One region of the Streptomyces sp. P6-2-1 genome, then DNA from elsewhere that is predicted to be linked to it. Evidence: riboswitches for the same ligand, from Rfam matches in the RefSeq annotation. Region 1 holds a riboswitch; the other holds the start of a gene.

Region 1 (7,008 bases):
CGCCGAGCCCCAGGGAGCGGCCGAGACGGGGCCGACACCGGTCTCCGGGCCAGCGGCGGGCTGGAGCGGGTGGTTGGGCAGGTAGGGGGCGAGGTGCGCGCGGACGCCGATCGGTCCGACGCCGGGGCCGCCGCCGCCGTGCGGGATGCAGAAGGTCTTGTGCAGGTTGAGGTGCGAGACGTCGCCGCCGAAGTGCCCGGGCCTGGCCAGGCCCACGAGGGCGTTGAGGTTGGCACCGTCGATGTAGACCTGGCCGCCCGCCTCGTGCACGGCCGCGCAGACGTCCGCGACGTGCTCCTCGAAGACGCCGTGCGTCGAGGGGTAAGTGATCATGAGCACGGCGAGTTCCTCGCGGTGCTTGTCGATCTTCGCGTGCAGGTCGTCGAGGTCCACCTCGCCGTTCTCGGCGGTCTTGACGACGACGACCTTCATCCCCGCCATGACGGCCGAAGCGGCGTTGGTGCCGTGCGCCGACGAAGGAATGAGGCAGACGGTACGGTCCGTGTCGCCGTTGGCGCGGTGGTAGCCCCGCACCGCGAGCAGCCCGGCCAGCTCACCCTGCGAGCCCGCGTTCGGCTGGAGGGAGACCTCGTCGTACCCGGTGACCTCGGCGAGCCGCTCCTCCAGCTCGCGGATCAGCTCCAGGTACCCCTGCGCCTGCCCGACGGGCACGAAGGGGTGCAGGGAGCCGAACTCGGGCCAGGTGATGGGCTCCATCTCGGTCGTCGCGTTCAGCTTCATCGTGCAGGAGCCGAGCGGGATCATGCCCCGGTCCAGGGCGTAGTCCTTGTCGGAGAGCGTGCGCAGGTAGCGCAGCATCGCCGTCTCGGAGCGGTGCGTGTGGAAGACCGGGTGGCTCAGGTACGTGCTCGTGCGGCGCAGCGCCTCGGGGAGCGTGTCCTGCGTGGAGGCGTCGAGCGCCTCGACGTCGGCGGTGACGCCGAAAGCGGCCCAGACGGCGCGGAGCCGGGCGCGGTCGGTGGTCTCGTCACAGGCGAGCGAGAGCGTGTCCGCGTCGACGCGGTAGAGGTTGACGCCCTGCTCGCGGGCGGCGGCGAGGACCGCGTCGGCGCGACCCGGGACCGTGACGGTGAGGGTGTCGAAGTACGCGCCGTGGGCGACCTCGATGCCCCCGGCACGCAGCCCGGCGGCGAGCAGGCTCGCGTAGCGGTGGGTGCGCTCGGCGATGGCGCGCAGCCCCTCGGGGCCGTGGTAGACGGCGTACATCCCGGCCATGACCGCGAGGAGGACCTGCGCGGTGCAGATGTTGCTCGTCGCCTTCTCACGGCGGATGTGCTGCTCGCGGGTCTGGAGCGCGAGACGGTACGCCTTGTCGCCGTCCGCGTCGACGGAGACGCCGACCAGGCGCCCGGGCAGGTTGCGGGCGAAGGTCTCGCGCACGGCCATGTACCCGGCGTGCGGGCCGCCGAAGCCCATCGGGACGCCGAAGCGCTGCGTCGTACCGACGGCGATGTCCGCGCCCAGCTCACCGGGCGGCGTGAGCAGGGTGAGGGCGAGCAGATCGGCGGCGACGGTGACGACGGCGTTGACCGCGTGCGCCTGCTCGATGACGGGGCGCAGGTCCCGTACGGCCCCGGAGGCGCCCGGGTACTGGAGGAGGAGGCCCGTGACGCCGCCCTCGGCGTACTCGGCGGGCAGGCCCTGCGACAGGTCGGCGACGACGACGACGACGCCCGTCGGCTCCGCGCGCGTGCGCAGCACGGCGACGGTCTGCGGGAAGGTGTCGGCGTCGACGAGGTAGACACCCTTCTTGACCTTGCCGACGCGCCGCGAGAGGGCCATCGCCTCGGCGGCCGCTGTGCCCTCGTCGAGCAGCGAGGCGCCCGATGTGGGCAGCCCGGTGAGGTCGGCCACCATCGTCTGGAAGTTGAGCAGCGCCTCCAGGCGGCCCTGCGAGATCTCCGGCTGGTACGGGGTGTACGCGGTGTACCAGGCAGGGTTCTCCATGACGTTGCGCAGGATGACCGGCGGCGTGAAGGTGCCGTAGTAGCCGAGGCCGATCATGGAGTCCACGACCTCGTTGCGCCGGGCGAGGGCGCGCAGTTCGGCGAGAACCTCGGCCTCGGTGCGCGCCGCGGGGAGCTGGAGCGCCTCGGCGGAGCGGATCACCTCGGGCACAGCGGCGGCGGTCAGCTCGTCGAGCGAGCCGAAACCGACCTGGGCGAGCATCTTCGCCCGCGCCTCGGCATCGGGCCCGATGTGGCGCTGGGAGAAGGGCGTGCCCTCTTCCAGCCGGGTCAGCGGGGTGCGGTGGACGGTCATCTGCGGGGGCCTCCTGGTCGGCGCGACCTGCACCGGATACCGCCTGCGGGTACCCGGACGGCCTCCCCCTCTGTCATCCGGACCTGAGAGCTTCACCTTCACGGGCGCACGCGCCCGGGCAGGCTTTCACCGTCGGTGAGGACCATCGCCCTGCGTACCCGCCGGACGCGTCCTGCTTTCCAGAGTGACCTCACCCGCGCGGTACAGGGGCCTGAGAGATTCCGGGGAGGATTTGCTCCTTCGGCGTCCCCGGCCTTCGCGCTCCGGGGCACTCTCCCGCACAGGGTCAGCAGCCAATGGCCAGCCTACCAGCGGCGCGCCGGGCAGGTCAGGGGCAGCGGGCCGCCGAGTGGCCGCCGGGGCGGAAGTGCATTTACGTAGGGGTACGAGCCCTACGGCCCCGCAGCGCGGGCGCCGACACCAGGAGGTGCCGTGGAGACCGATATCGACCCGCACGCCCTGATCGGTCGCAAGGCGGTGGACCACGAGGGTGCCAGGATCGGCACCGTGGACGAGGTGTACCTCGACGACGCCACCGGAATCCCGGAGTGGGCGGCGATACGCACCGGCCTCTTCAGCAGGGACGCCTTCGTCCCGCTGGAGCCGAGCGAACTCGTCTCGGGCGTCCTGCGCGTCCCCTTCGCGCGCGCCCTCATCAAGGACGCGCCCGATTTCGGCGTCGGCCGCCACCTCTCCCCGCAGCAGGAGATCCAGCTCTACCGCCACTACGGCCTCGACGCGAGCCCCCCCGAGGCGCACGAGGACGTCGAGTTCGGGCAGATCGCCGGCCGCGAGGACGCCTGAGAACCGGGCGCCCCGGATCACGCCCCTGTCGATTCCCGGCCACCTTCCGGCACCGCCGGCCACCAGGCCCCCGCCGCTCCCGGCCGCACCTCCTCGTCGCCCGTTCCGCGCACCAGCGGCAGCGGCTCCCCCGCGCTCAGGTCCGGGTCGTCGACGGCGAAGGTCCGCACGCGCCCCGGCCGCGCGTCGTAGGGCGTCTCGAAGCGCACCGTGACGCGGCCCAGGCCACTGCCCTGCACCCACCCTGCCCCGTGCTCCTCGTGCACGACGTCCTGGCCGGGGCGCCACTGCGGCACGGAGGGCGGCGGCGGTACGGGCGAGGCCGCGGGCACCGGGAGCGGTTCGGGGGCGCGCGCGAGGGGTTCCTCGCCCGCCGTCGTACGCGCGAAGAGCACCTCCTGCGTGAAGTCGGCGAGCCCGGAGACCCCGACCCCGAGCAGCCGCACCCCGCCTGTCGTGTCGACGAGTTCCAGGAGCCGCGCCGCCGCCTCGCGCACGACGGCCGGGTCGTCGGTGGGCGCGCGCAGCGTCTCGGAGCGCGTGAGCGTCGAGAAGTCGTACCGCCGCACCTTGAGCACCACGGTCCGGCCCGATCGCCCGCTCGCCCGCAGTCGCCCCACGCAACGGTCAGCGAGCGCGGCGACCTCGGCGCGTACCCGTACCCGGTCGTGGATGTCGAGATCGTAGGTGTCCTCGACGGAGACCGATTTCCCCTCCCGTTCGGCCACGACGGGCCGCTCGTCGTGCGCCAGCGACATCGCGTACACGCCCGCGCCGTGCGCCTTCCCGAGCAGCCGTACGAGTTCGTCCTCGCCCGCTTCGGCGATCTCCCCGATCGTGCCGATCCCCGCCCTGCGCAGGTGGTCCCCCGTGGCAGGGCCGACGCCGGGCAGCACCCGCACGGAGAGCGGCGCGAGCAGGTCGCGTTCCGTGCCGGGCTCGATCAGCACGAGGCCGTCCGGCTTGGCCCGCTCGGAACCGATCTTCGCGAGCATCTTCGACGCGGCGAGCCCCACGGAGCCCGTCAGCCCCGTGCGCGCCCTGATGTCGGCCCGCAGTTTCTCCCCCACGGCGCGCGCCGTCACCGCGTCGTGGGCCACGCCTCCGGCCTCCAGATCGACGAACGCCTCGTCGAGGCTGAGCGGCTCCACGAGCGGCGAGAGCGCCCCGAGCAGCTCCATCACCTGCTCGCTCACGCTCCGGTACAGCGTGAAGCGCGGGAAGAGGTACGCGGCGTTCGGCGCGAGACGGCGCGCCTGTGCCGTCGGCATCGCCGAGTGGACCCCGAAGGCCCGCGCCTCGTACGAGGCGGTGGAGACGACGCCTCGCGGCCCGAGCCCCCCGACCACGACCGCCTTCCCGCGCAGGCTCGGCTTCGCGGCCTGCTCCGCTGCGGCGAAGAAGGCGTCCATGTCGAGATGCAGCACGGTCGGGGCACGTCTCACACCCCCATGCTCGCGCACCCCACTGACAACGCCGGGTACGGAAGGCGCGGGACACGAACGAGGCGGACGGCCGCCCGGCCGCCCGCCTCCCCCGCGAAATCCCTGTCGCCGCGGTCCCTGCCGGGCCCGGGGCTCACACCGCCCGGTTGCGCCGCCGCGCCGCCAGCTCGTCCCCGGCGGTCTCAGTGCCCCGTACCACCGTCTCCCCGGCGTCGATCCGCTCGCCGTGCAGCTGCGCGAGCGCCGCCTCGACGTCGCGCTGCACGACGCCCACGGCGATGCCGAAGATGCCCTGACCGCCCTGGAGGAGTTCGACGACCTCCTCGGACGAGGTGCACTCGTAGACCGTGGCGCCGTCGCTCATGAGGGTCATCCCCTCCAGGTCCTGGGGGTCGCGGTGGCGCAGGTGCTGCACGGTGCCGCGGATGTTCTGGAGCGCCACCCCCGTGTCGAGGAAGCGCCGCACGATCTTGAGGACCACGACGTCGTGAAAGCTGTAGAGCCGCTGGGTCCCCGAGCCCTGCGCGGCACGCACGCTCGGCTCCACGAGTCCGGTGCGCGCCCAGTAGTCGAGCTGGCGGTACGTGATACCCGCCGCCACACACGCCGTGGGACCCCGGTACCCCACCGCGGGCGCGGGCACGACCGCCTGCGGCCCCGGCGCCCCCCCGCGCAGCGGCAGGGGAGTCTCGCCGTTCGGGCGTCGTCCGGGAACGCCCCCCACCCTGCTGTCGCCGCTGCTTCTCACGCCGACCTCCGTCCTCGACCTGGCACATGACGGTAGGCAGTCACCCGGGGTGCGTCAACGATCGCCACGCTGGGCACGCCGGGTGATATTCCCCCGGAGAGTGGTTTGCCGCGCAGTGTACGGGGGTAAGGCTGGCTGAATGCCCGCCCGTCCCCCGGTTCCTCAGCGGGAACCGGGGGCCCGGAGCGGGACTCACTGACTGTTGGTCCCGAAGTCCTCGGGAGAGATCTGGTCGAGGAATTCGCGGAACTTCTCCACCTCGTCCTCCTGCTCGTCGGGGATCGCGATCCCCGCGCTGTCGAGCAGTTCCTCCGCACCGTAGATCGGCGAGCCGGTGCGCAGCGCGAGCGCTATGGCGTCGGAGGGACGGGCGCTGACCTCGATCCCGCTGGCGAAGACGAGTTCCGCGTGGAAGATGCCGTCCTTGAGGCCGGTGATACGGACCTCGGTCAGCTCCTGGCCGACGGCTTCGATCACGTTCTTGAAGAGGTCGTGCGTCAGCGGCCTGGCAGGGGTCATCCCCTGCTGGGCGAAGGCGATGGCCGTCGCCTCGCCGGCACCGATCCAGATGGGAAGGTACCGGTCGCCTCCCACTTCTCGCAGGAGCACGATCGGCTGGTTGGAGGGCATTTCGACCCGGACACCTACGACGTCGAGCTCATTCACACACCAACCCTAGGTCGTCCCCGGCCGGTTTGGGTAGTCGGGGGCGTACGAGCAGGGGCGCACAGGTCCGAAAGGCGCACCGATCGCGTACGGAAGCACCCGCGCGCACCGCCGCGGAACGGGCCGGAGCCCCCGGCGGGGCCGGGTCAGGACCGTACGTCGAGCGCCAGCTCGACCAGCGCGCTGTGCAGCCCCGTCGCGAGATCGGCCAGCTCCCGGGTGCGCTCCTCCGCCTGCGCCCGCGTCTGCGGGTTGCGGTGGCGGACGAGCGGGGCGACGACCTGTTCCACGAGCCCGGCCTCGCGGTCGGCCGCAGCCTTGGTCGCCCGCAGGTGCCGGGGCTCGATGCCGTGCCGCCCCAGTGCGGAGACGAGGCGCGCGATGCGCACGAGGCGCGCGTCGTAGTGGCCGTCCGGGAGCGGGGCGACGAGGCCGTACGACTCCCAGGCGGCCAGTTCCGCCTCGTCCACACCCGCCGCGGCGAGCAGTTCGGCGCGGCCGAGGCGGCGTACGGTCACCTCGTCGCGTGGCGGCGGGCCGCTCTGCCGTCCGACGAGCGGGGCAGCGGGGCGCTCCCCGCGCTCGACGGCGTCCAGGTACTCGCGGATCGCCTTGAGCGGCAGGTAGTGGTCGCGCTGCATCCGCAGGACGTGGCCGAGGCGCTCCACGTCCCGCGGGGTGAACTTCCGGTATCCGGAAGGGGTGCGCTGGGGCTCGATGAGCCCCTCCGACTCCAGAAAGCGGATCTTGGAGATGGTGACCTCGGGGAACTCCTCGCGCAGGATGTTCAGCACGGCCCCGATACTCACCGAGCGAGTCCGCTCGGCGGCGGTGCCGTCAAGTCCGGCACCGCCCCTCGCTCTGTCCATGATCGCCTCTGCTCTCGCGGGTCAGAGTGCCTGCTGGCTCGCGTAGAAGACCAGCCGGTACTTGCCGATCTGCACCTCGTCGCCGTTGGCGAGCACGACCGAGTCGATGCGCTCACGATTGACGTAGGTGCCGTTGAGACTGCCGACGTCGGCGACCGTGAAGGTGCCGTCGGCCTCCCGCCGGAACTCCACG
Region 2 (7,008 bases), 4.6 Mb from region 1:
TCCTGGGCCACGTCGAGGAGGATCAGGTTGACCGGCCAGGCGACGGGGACCCTGCCGAGCGCGCGCCCGAGCGCGTCGAGCACCGCCTCGCCGCCCGCGGGGTCGCTCAGCTCGACGCCCACGAAGAGCGAGGGCGGCTGGTCCTCGACCTCCGCGAGGCAGCGGCGCGCGGTCCGTACGAGCCCGGTCGCCGCGAACTCCTCGGCGGCGGCGCTCAGGAAGTCCACCGGGTCCACCTGCCAGTCCGGTTCGCGCAGCCGTACCCGGCCGCCGCCCCCCGGCCCGTCGAGCACGGTGCGGCCCGCGCGGCACAGTTCGGCGACCGCGGGCGGCGGGAGGGGCACGGTGACGGTGCCCTCGGGGTTGAGGAGGATGCCGAGCTGCGCGGGCAGTCCGCGCGCGAAGTCGATCGCCGCCACCTCGGCGAAGGGCGTGTACGTGCCCATGACGGCGAGCAGTTGCTCGCGCGAGCTGAAGACCGGCACGTACGCCTGCCCGTCCAGCTCGACGGCCGGGAGGTCGAGCGCCATGCTCTCGGGTCCGCCGCCCTTGGGCAGCGGCACCCATATCGTGCCGCGCCCGAGCGTCTCCACGATGCGCCCGCCCGCGCCCGGCACGCCGAGCGAGGCGACGAGCACCCGCTCCAGTTCGTTGCCCGGCCATCCTCCGTACGGCGCGGTCTCGGCCGTCGTCTGCGCCGGAACGTTCATCCGCTTCCCACCCTGGCCCGCGGGCACCTGACCCGCTGTCGTTCACCGGGCCGCCGCTGCGCGCGGGGCCGCTGTCGTTCGCTGCTTGCGGGCGCAGCGTAGCGCGCGCCGCCGTCGGCGGGCCCGGGGTCCGCCCGGCTCAGCCGTGCGGGGTCCGCCCGGCTCAGCGGTGCCGGGTCCGCCCGGCTCAGCCGTCCACCGCCCCGCGCGGGGCGGGCAGCGTTCCCGTTTCGCCTCGCGGTACGAAGTCGAGGCCCGCCAGTGCCGTCGCCGCCTCGCGGTCGAGCAGGACGAGGCGCGCGCAGCCGCGCGGGAGCAGGCCGCGCGCGGCACGGGCGCGCAGCCTGCCTGCGGCTCTGCGGTGGCGAGCGAAGGCGTAGCGGCTCACCTCGCGTCCCCGTGTGCGCTGCCCGGCGCGGGCGAGCGGTGGCGGGACGTCGAGGAAGAGCAGGTGGAAGCGGGTGCCGCGGCGTCGCGCGGCGAGGGCGAGCAGGGCCCGTACGAAGGGCAGCGTGCCGCAGTCGTGCACGAGGAGGCTCTCGTGCGGGGCGAGCGCGGCGCGCAGCAGGACGCGGTAGTGGTCGAGCCTGACGAGCGGCCGGTACAGGGCGTAGGGGAGGGCGGGCAGCCTGGCCGCCCAGCGCTCGCGGGTCTCCTGCGAGTCGAGGGTGCGGGCGGCCGCGAGGCGGGTGAGGAGCGTGGATTTGCCGCTCCCGGGGAGCCCCGAGACGGCCACGAGGTCGCCTTCGGCGAACCGTAGGCGCCGGGGGGCGTACGGGGCGCTTCCGCGCAGGTCCAGGATGCGGGGCGCGGCGGGGTGCGCGGGCGTGTTCCCCGCGCGCGGGGCGGCTCCCCCGGCGCCGCCGTACGGCGCGGGCTGCCGCGCGTCACCATGCGAGGCAGCCGGCCGTGCGTCACCGGGCGGGGCGGCCAGCCGCGTATCGCCGTACGGCGCGGCCCGCCGCGTGTCGTCGCCGTACGGGGTGGTCTCCCGTGCGCCGTCCCCCGGAAGGGTCTCCCGTGTGTCGCTGTACGGGGCCGCTCCCCGTGCGCCGCTCCCGGGCCCCGGTCCCCCGTTCCCCGCCGTCGTGCTCCGGCCACGCTCCGTGCCTGTCCGCTGCCGCATCGCGCATCCTCCCCCGTGCTCGCGGTCCGCCCGCAGCACCCTCTCCAGAGTAAAGAGAAGGTAATGCGGGTTACCGGGACAGTGCCCCGCGCGGGCGGCGGGGAACCCCGGCGTGACGTACCTCGCCGCCGGGTGCCGGGATGCCCCTTCTGTCGCCCGGGGCGGCGTGCGATGATGGCGGCGATCCACCGCGTTTCCACAGCTCGACCGCTTCGCGGCTCGACTGTTGACAACCTCATACCGGCCGCTTGAATCCGCGCGGGAGAGTCCCGGGAGCCGCACAGCCGCTCCGGGGCGCCGAAGGAGCAAGTCCCTCCCTTGAATCTCTCAGGCCCCGATACCGCGCGGGCGAGGCACATCTGAAAAGCGGGCCGGGCGACCGGTCCCACCCACGGTGCAAGTCCGCCCGCCGCGCGCGGGTCATGACGAACCTCTCAGGTCCCGATGACAGATGGGGAGGAAACCCCTCGCCCGTCTCGTCCCTGGGAGCCGACCGCATGAGTGACACGCCCGACACGCCCGCCGCCCCCCTCCGCAAGACCGCGCTCGACGCCGCGCACCGCGCGCTCGGGGCGACGATGACCGATTTCGCCGGCTGGGACATGCCGCTGCGCTACGGCAGCGAGCGCGAGGAGCACACGGCGGTGCGCGAGCGCGCCGGGCTCTTCGACCTCTCCCACATGGGCGAGATCACCATCAGCGGTCCGCAGGCCGTCGACCTGCTCGACTACGCGCTCGTCGGCAACATCGGCTCCGTGAAGGAGGGCCGCGCCCGCTACACGATGATCTGCCGTGCGGACGGCGGCATCCTCGACGACCTCATCGTGTACCGCACCGCGGCGGACACGTACCTCGTCGTCGCCAACGCCTCCAACGCGCAGATCGTCCTCGACGCGCTGCGTGAGCGCGCCGCCGGTTTCGACGCCGAGGTGCGCGACGACAGGGACGCGTACGCGCTGCTCGCCGTGCAGGGCCCCGCGGCCGCGCGCGTCCTCGCGAGGATCACCGACGCGGACCTCGACGGGCTCAAGTACTACGCGGGTCTGCCGGGCTCCGTCGGCGGCGTCGACGTCATGATCGCGCGCACGGGCTACACGGGCGAGGACGGTTTCGAGCTGTTCTGCGCCCCGGCCGACGCGCCGAAGCTGTGGGGCGCGCTCTTCGCCGCCGGGACCGGATTCGGCATGGTGCCGTGCGGGCTCGCGTGCCGCGACACGCTGCGCCTCGAAGCCGGGATGCCGCTGTACGGGCACGAGCTGAGCACCTCGCTCACGCCCTTCGACGCGGGCCTCGGGCGCGTCGTGAAGTTCGAGAAGACGTCGAACGAAGGCCGTTTCGTGGGCCGCGAGGCGCTTGAGGCCGCTGCCGAGAAGGCCGCGAGCACCCCGCCCCGCAAGCTCGTCGGGCTGATCGCCGCGGGCCGTCGCGTGCCGCGGGCCGGGTACGCGGTCGTCGCGGGCGGGCAGGTCGTCGGCGAGGTCACCTCGGGTGCCCCGTCCCCGACGCTCGGCAAGCCGGTCGCGATGGCCTACGTGGACGCCGCGCACGCCGCGCCGGGCACGGAGGGCGTCGGCGTCGACATCCGGGGCAAGCACGAGCCGTACGAGGTCGTGGCGCTGCCCTTCTACAAGCGGCAGAAGTAGCGCCGGCGGGAGACCGGTGCGGGCGCGCGCACGTGTCGTGCCGCCGCCCGGCCCGGTACCCGCACCGGTGGGCCTGGCGGGCCCCGTTGTCCGCCCGCTGCCGCCTCACACCTCCCCCCTTTCCCCACCACTCCCCCGCGTACAGGAGAATTCAGGCCATGAGCAACCCCACGAACCTGCGGTACAGCAAAGAGCACGAGTGGCTGTCGCCCGCCGAGGACGGCGTCTCGACCATCGGCATCACGGCGTACGCCGCCGGTCAGCTCGGTGACGTCGTCTACGCGCAGCTCCCCGAGGTCGGCGACAGCGTCGAGGCCGGTGAGACCTGTGGCGAGCTGGAGTCGACGAAGTCGGTGAGCGACCTGTACTCGCCCGTCAACGGTGAGGTCACCGAGGTCAACGCGGACGTCGTCGAGGACCCCTCGCTGGTCAACTCGGCCCCCTTCGAGGGCGGCTGGCTCTTCAAGGTGCGCGTGAGCGAGGAGCCGGGCGATCTGCTGAGCGCCGAGGAGTACACGGCCTTCGCGGGCTCCGACGACTGACGACGCCACCGATCGCCCTCGATCTCGATAGGGACTGCACTCTTGTCTTCGCTCCTCAACACCCCGCTCCACGCACTCGACCCCGAGGTGGCCTCGGCCGTCGACGCCGAGCTGGGCCGCCAGCAGTCGACGCTGGAGATGATCGCCTCCGAGAACTTCGCCCCCGTCGCCGTCATGGAGGCGCAGGGCTCGGTTCTCACCAACAAGTACGCCGAGGGTTACCCGGGCCGCCGTTACTACGGTGGCTGCGAGCACGTCGACGTCGTCGAGCAGCTCGCGATCGACCGGGTCAAGGCGCTCTTCGGTGCCGAGCACGCCAATGTGCAGCCGCACTCGGGTGCGCAGGCGAACGCGGCGGCGATGTTCGCGCTGCTCAAGCCGGGCGACACGATCATGGGCCTGAACCTGGCCCACGGTGGTCACCTGACCCACGGCATGAAGATCAACTTCTCCGGCAAGCTCTACAACGTGGTCGCCTACCACGTCGACGAGGAGACCGGCCGGGTCGACATGGACCAGGTCGAGAAGCTGGCCCGCGAGTCGCGCCCGAAGCTCATCGTGGCCGGCTGGTCCGCGTACCCGCGCCAGCTCGACTTCGCCGCGTTCCGCCGGATCGCGGACGAGGTCGGTGCGTACCTCATGGTCGACATGGCGCACTTCGCCGGGCTGGTCGCGGCCGGGCTGCACCCCTCGCCCGTGCCGCACGCGCACGTCGTCACGACGACGACGCACAAGACGCTCGGCGGCCCGCGCGGTGGCGTGATCCTGTCGACGGCCGAGCTGGCGAAGAAGATCAACTCGGCGGTCTTCCCCGGTCAGCAGGGCGGCCCGCTGGAGCACGTGATCGCGGGCAAGGCGGTGGCCTTCAAGATCGCGGCATCCGACGACTTCAAGGACCGCCAGGCGCGGACCCTGGAGGGCGCGCGCATCCTCGCGGAGCGCCTCGTCGCCGCCGACGTCACCGAACACGGCGTCTCGGTCCTGTCGGGCGGTACGGACGTGCACCTCGTCCTCGTCGACCTGCGCCACTCGGAGCTGGACGGCCAGCAGGCGGAGGACCGGCTCCACGAGGTCGGCATCACCGTCAACCGCAACGCGGTCCCGAACGACCCGCGGCCCCCGATGGTCACCTCGGGGCTGCGCATCGGCACCCCGGCGCTCGCGACGCGCGGCTTCGGCGCGGCCGACTTCGCCGAGGTCGCGGACATCATCGCCGAGGCTCTCAAGCCGGGCTACGACGCGGCCGCGCTGCGTGCCCGCGTGACGGCGCTCACCGAGAAGTACCCGCTGTACCCGGCGCTGGGCGCCTGAGTCCCGGCACAGCCGCAGGGGTCTTTTCGCCCCTTTACGGCCCGTCCCGCACACTGGGGAGTGACCCCGGCGTGCGGGACGGGCCGCGCGCCCCTGCCCCTTCGTCCCGCGCGCCCCGTACGCCCCTCGTCCTTCCACGCATCCCCCTGTTCTTCCGCACGTCCCCCCGTTCCCGGACGGACAACGACGTCCGTCTTTTGAGGAGTGTCCCGTGGCCATCTCGGTCTTCGACCTGTTCTCCGTAGGCATCGGCCCCTCCAGCTCGCACACGGTGGGCCCGATGCGGGCGGCGCGCATGTTCGCCCGCCGTCTCAAGAACGAGGGGCTGCTCGTGCCGACCGCGCGGGTGCGCGCCGAGCTGTTCGGCTCGCTCGGCGCCACCGGGCACGGGCACGGCACCCCGAAGGCGGTGCTCCTCGGCCTGGAGGGCGCCTCGCCCCGTACGGTCGACGTCGAGCACGCCGACGAGCGCGTCGACGCGATCCGCACCGGCGGCAGGATCGCGGTGCTCGGCGCGCACGAGATCCCCTTCGACTACGACGAGGACCTGCTCCTGCACCGGCGCGAGGTGCTGCCGTACCACGCGAACGGCATGAGGATGTTCGCGTACGACGAGACGGGCGCGGTGCTCCTGGAGAAGACGTACTACTCGGTCGGCGGCGGTTTCGTCGTGGACGAGGACGCGGTGGGCGAGGACCGCATCAAGCTCGACGACACCGTCCTGAAGTACCCCTTCCGCACGGGCGACGAGCTGCTGCGGCTCACCCGGGAGACGGGCCTCTCGATCCCTGCGCTCATGCTGGAGAACGAGAAGGCCTGGCGCACCGAGGACGAGATCCGCGCGGGGCTCCTGGAGATCTGGCGCGTGATGAAGGACTGCGTGGCGCGCGGCATGTCGCGCGAGGGCATCCTCCCGGGGGGGCTGAAGGTCCGCCGCAGGGCGGCCGCCTCGGCGCGCCAGCTCCGCGCCGAGGGCGAGCCGCTCGCCCGCGCGATGGAGTGGATCACGCTCTACGCGATGGCGGTGAACGAGGAGAACGCGGCGGGCGGCCGGGTCGTGACGGCGCCGACGAACGGTGCGGCGGGCATCATCCCCGCGGTCCTGCACTACTACATGAACTTCGTGCCGGGGGCCGACGAGGAGGGCGTCGTGCGCTTCCTGCTCGCGGCGGGCGCCGTCGGGATGCTCTTCAAGGAGAACGCGTCGATCTCGGGCGCCGAGGTCGGCTGCCAGGGCGAGGTGGGCTCGGCGTGCTCGATGGCGGCCGGGGCGCTCGCCGAGGTCCTGGGCGGCAGCCCCGAGCAGGTCGAGAACGCCGCCGAGATCGGCATGGAGCACAACCTGGGGCTGACCTGCGACCCCGTCGGCGGCCTCGTGCAGATCCCGTGCATCGAGCGCAACGGCATGGCGGCCGCGAAGGCCGTCACGGCCGCCCGCATGGCCCTGCGCGGCGACGGCAGCCATCTCGTCTCGCTCGACAAGGTCATCAAGACGATGCGCGACACGGGCGCCGACATGTCCGTGAAGTACAAGGAGACGGCGCGGGGCGGGCTCGCGGTGAACATCATCGAGTGCTGAGCCGGGGCCCTGCCGCGGCCCGAGTGGACCTCGTGGGGCGTGCTCCCGCTGGTCGTACGGGTGGGACTCGGTGCGGCGTGCGGGGGTGGGCGGGGGT

Evidence for each region. Region 1 has a riboswitch for glycine ahead of gcvP (aminomethyl-transferring glycine dehydrogenase). Riboswitches for the same ligand answer to the same signal wherever they lie in the genome.
Region 2: linked by a shared signal. The riboswitch ahead of gcvT (glycine cleavage system aminomethyltransferase GcvT) and the one ahead of gcvP (aminomethyl-transferring glycine dehydrogenase) in region 1 are both predicted to bind glycine.

The regions. Positions count from the first base shown of each region.
Region 1 is NZ_CP192513.1:639,489-646,496, forward strand. It holds gene gcvP (aminomethyl-transferring glycine dehydrogenase) at 1-2,283, opposite strand, end outside; glycine riboswitch at 2,473-2,572, opposite strand; gene ACQYWQ_RS02865 (PRC-barrel domain-containing protein) at 2,716-3,087, shown strand; gene ACQYWQ_RS02870 (DNA polymerase IV) at 3,105-4,532, opposite strand; gene ACQYWQ_RS02875 (MerR family transcriptional regulator) at 4,666-5,280, opposite strand; gene ACQYWQ_RS02880 (bifunctional nuclease family protein) at 5,473-5,946, opposite strand; gene ftsR (transcriptional regulator FtsR) at 6,093-6,815, opposite strand; gene ACQYWQ_RS02890 (FHA domain-containing protein) at 6,837-7,008, opposite strand, start outside.
Region 2 is NZ_CP192513.1:5,214,021-5,221,028, reverse strand. It holds gene ACQYWQ_RS22360 (enhanced serine sensitivity protein SseB) at 1-710, opposite strand, end outside; gene ACQYWQ_RS22355 (AAA family ATPase) at 898-1,644, opposite strand; glycine riboswitch at 2,086-2,189, shown strand; glycine riboswitch at 2,190-2,297, shown strand; gene gcvT (glycine cleavage system aminomethyltransferase GcvT) at 2,334-3,479, shown strand; gene gcvH (glycine cleavage system protein GcvH) at 3,638-4,021, shown strand; gene glyA (serine hydroxymethyltransferase) at 4,064-5,332, shown strand; gene ACQYWQ_RS22335 (L-serine ammonia-lyase) at 5,544-6,911, shown strand.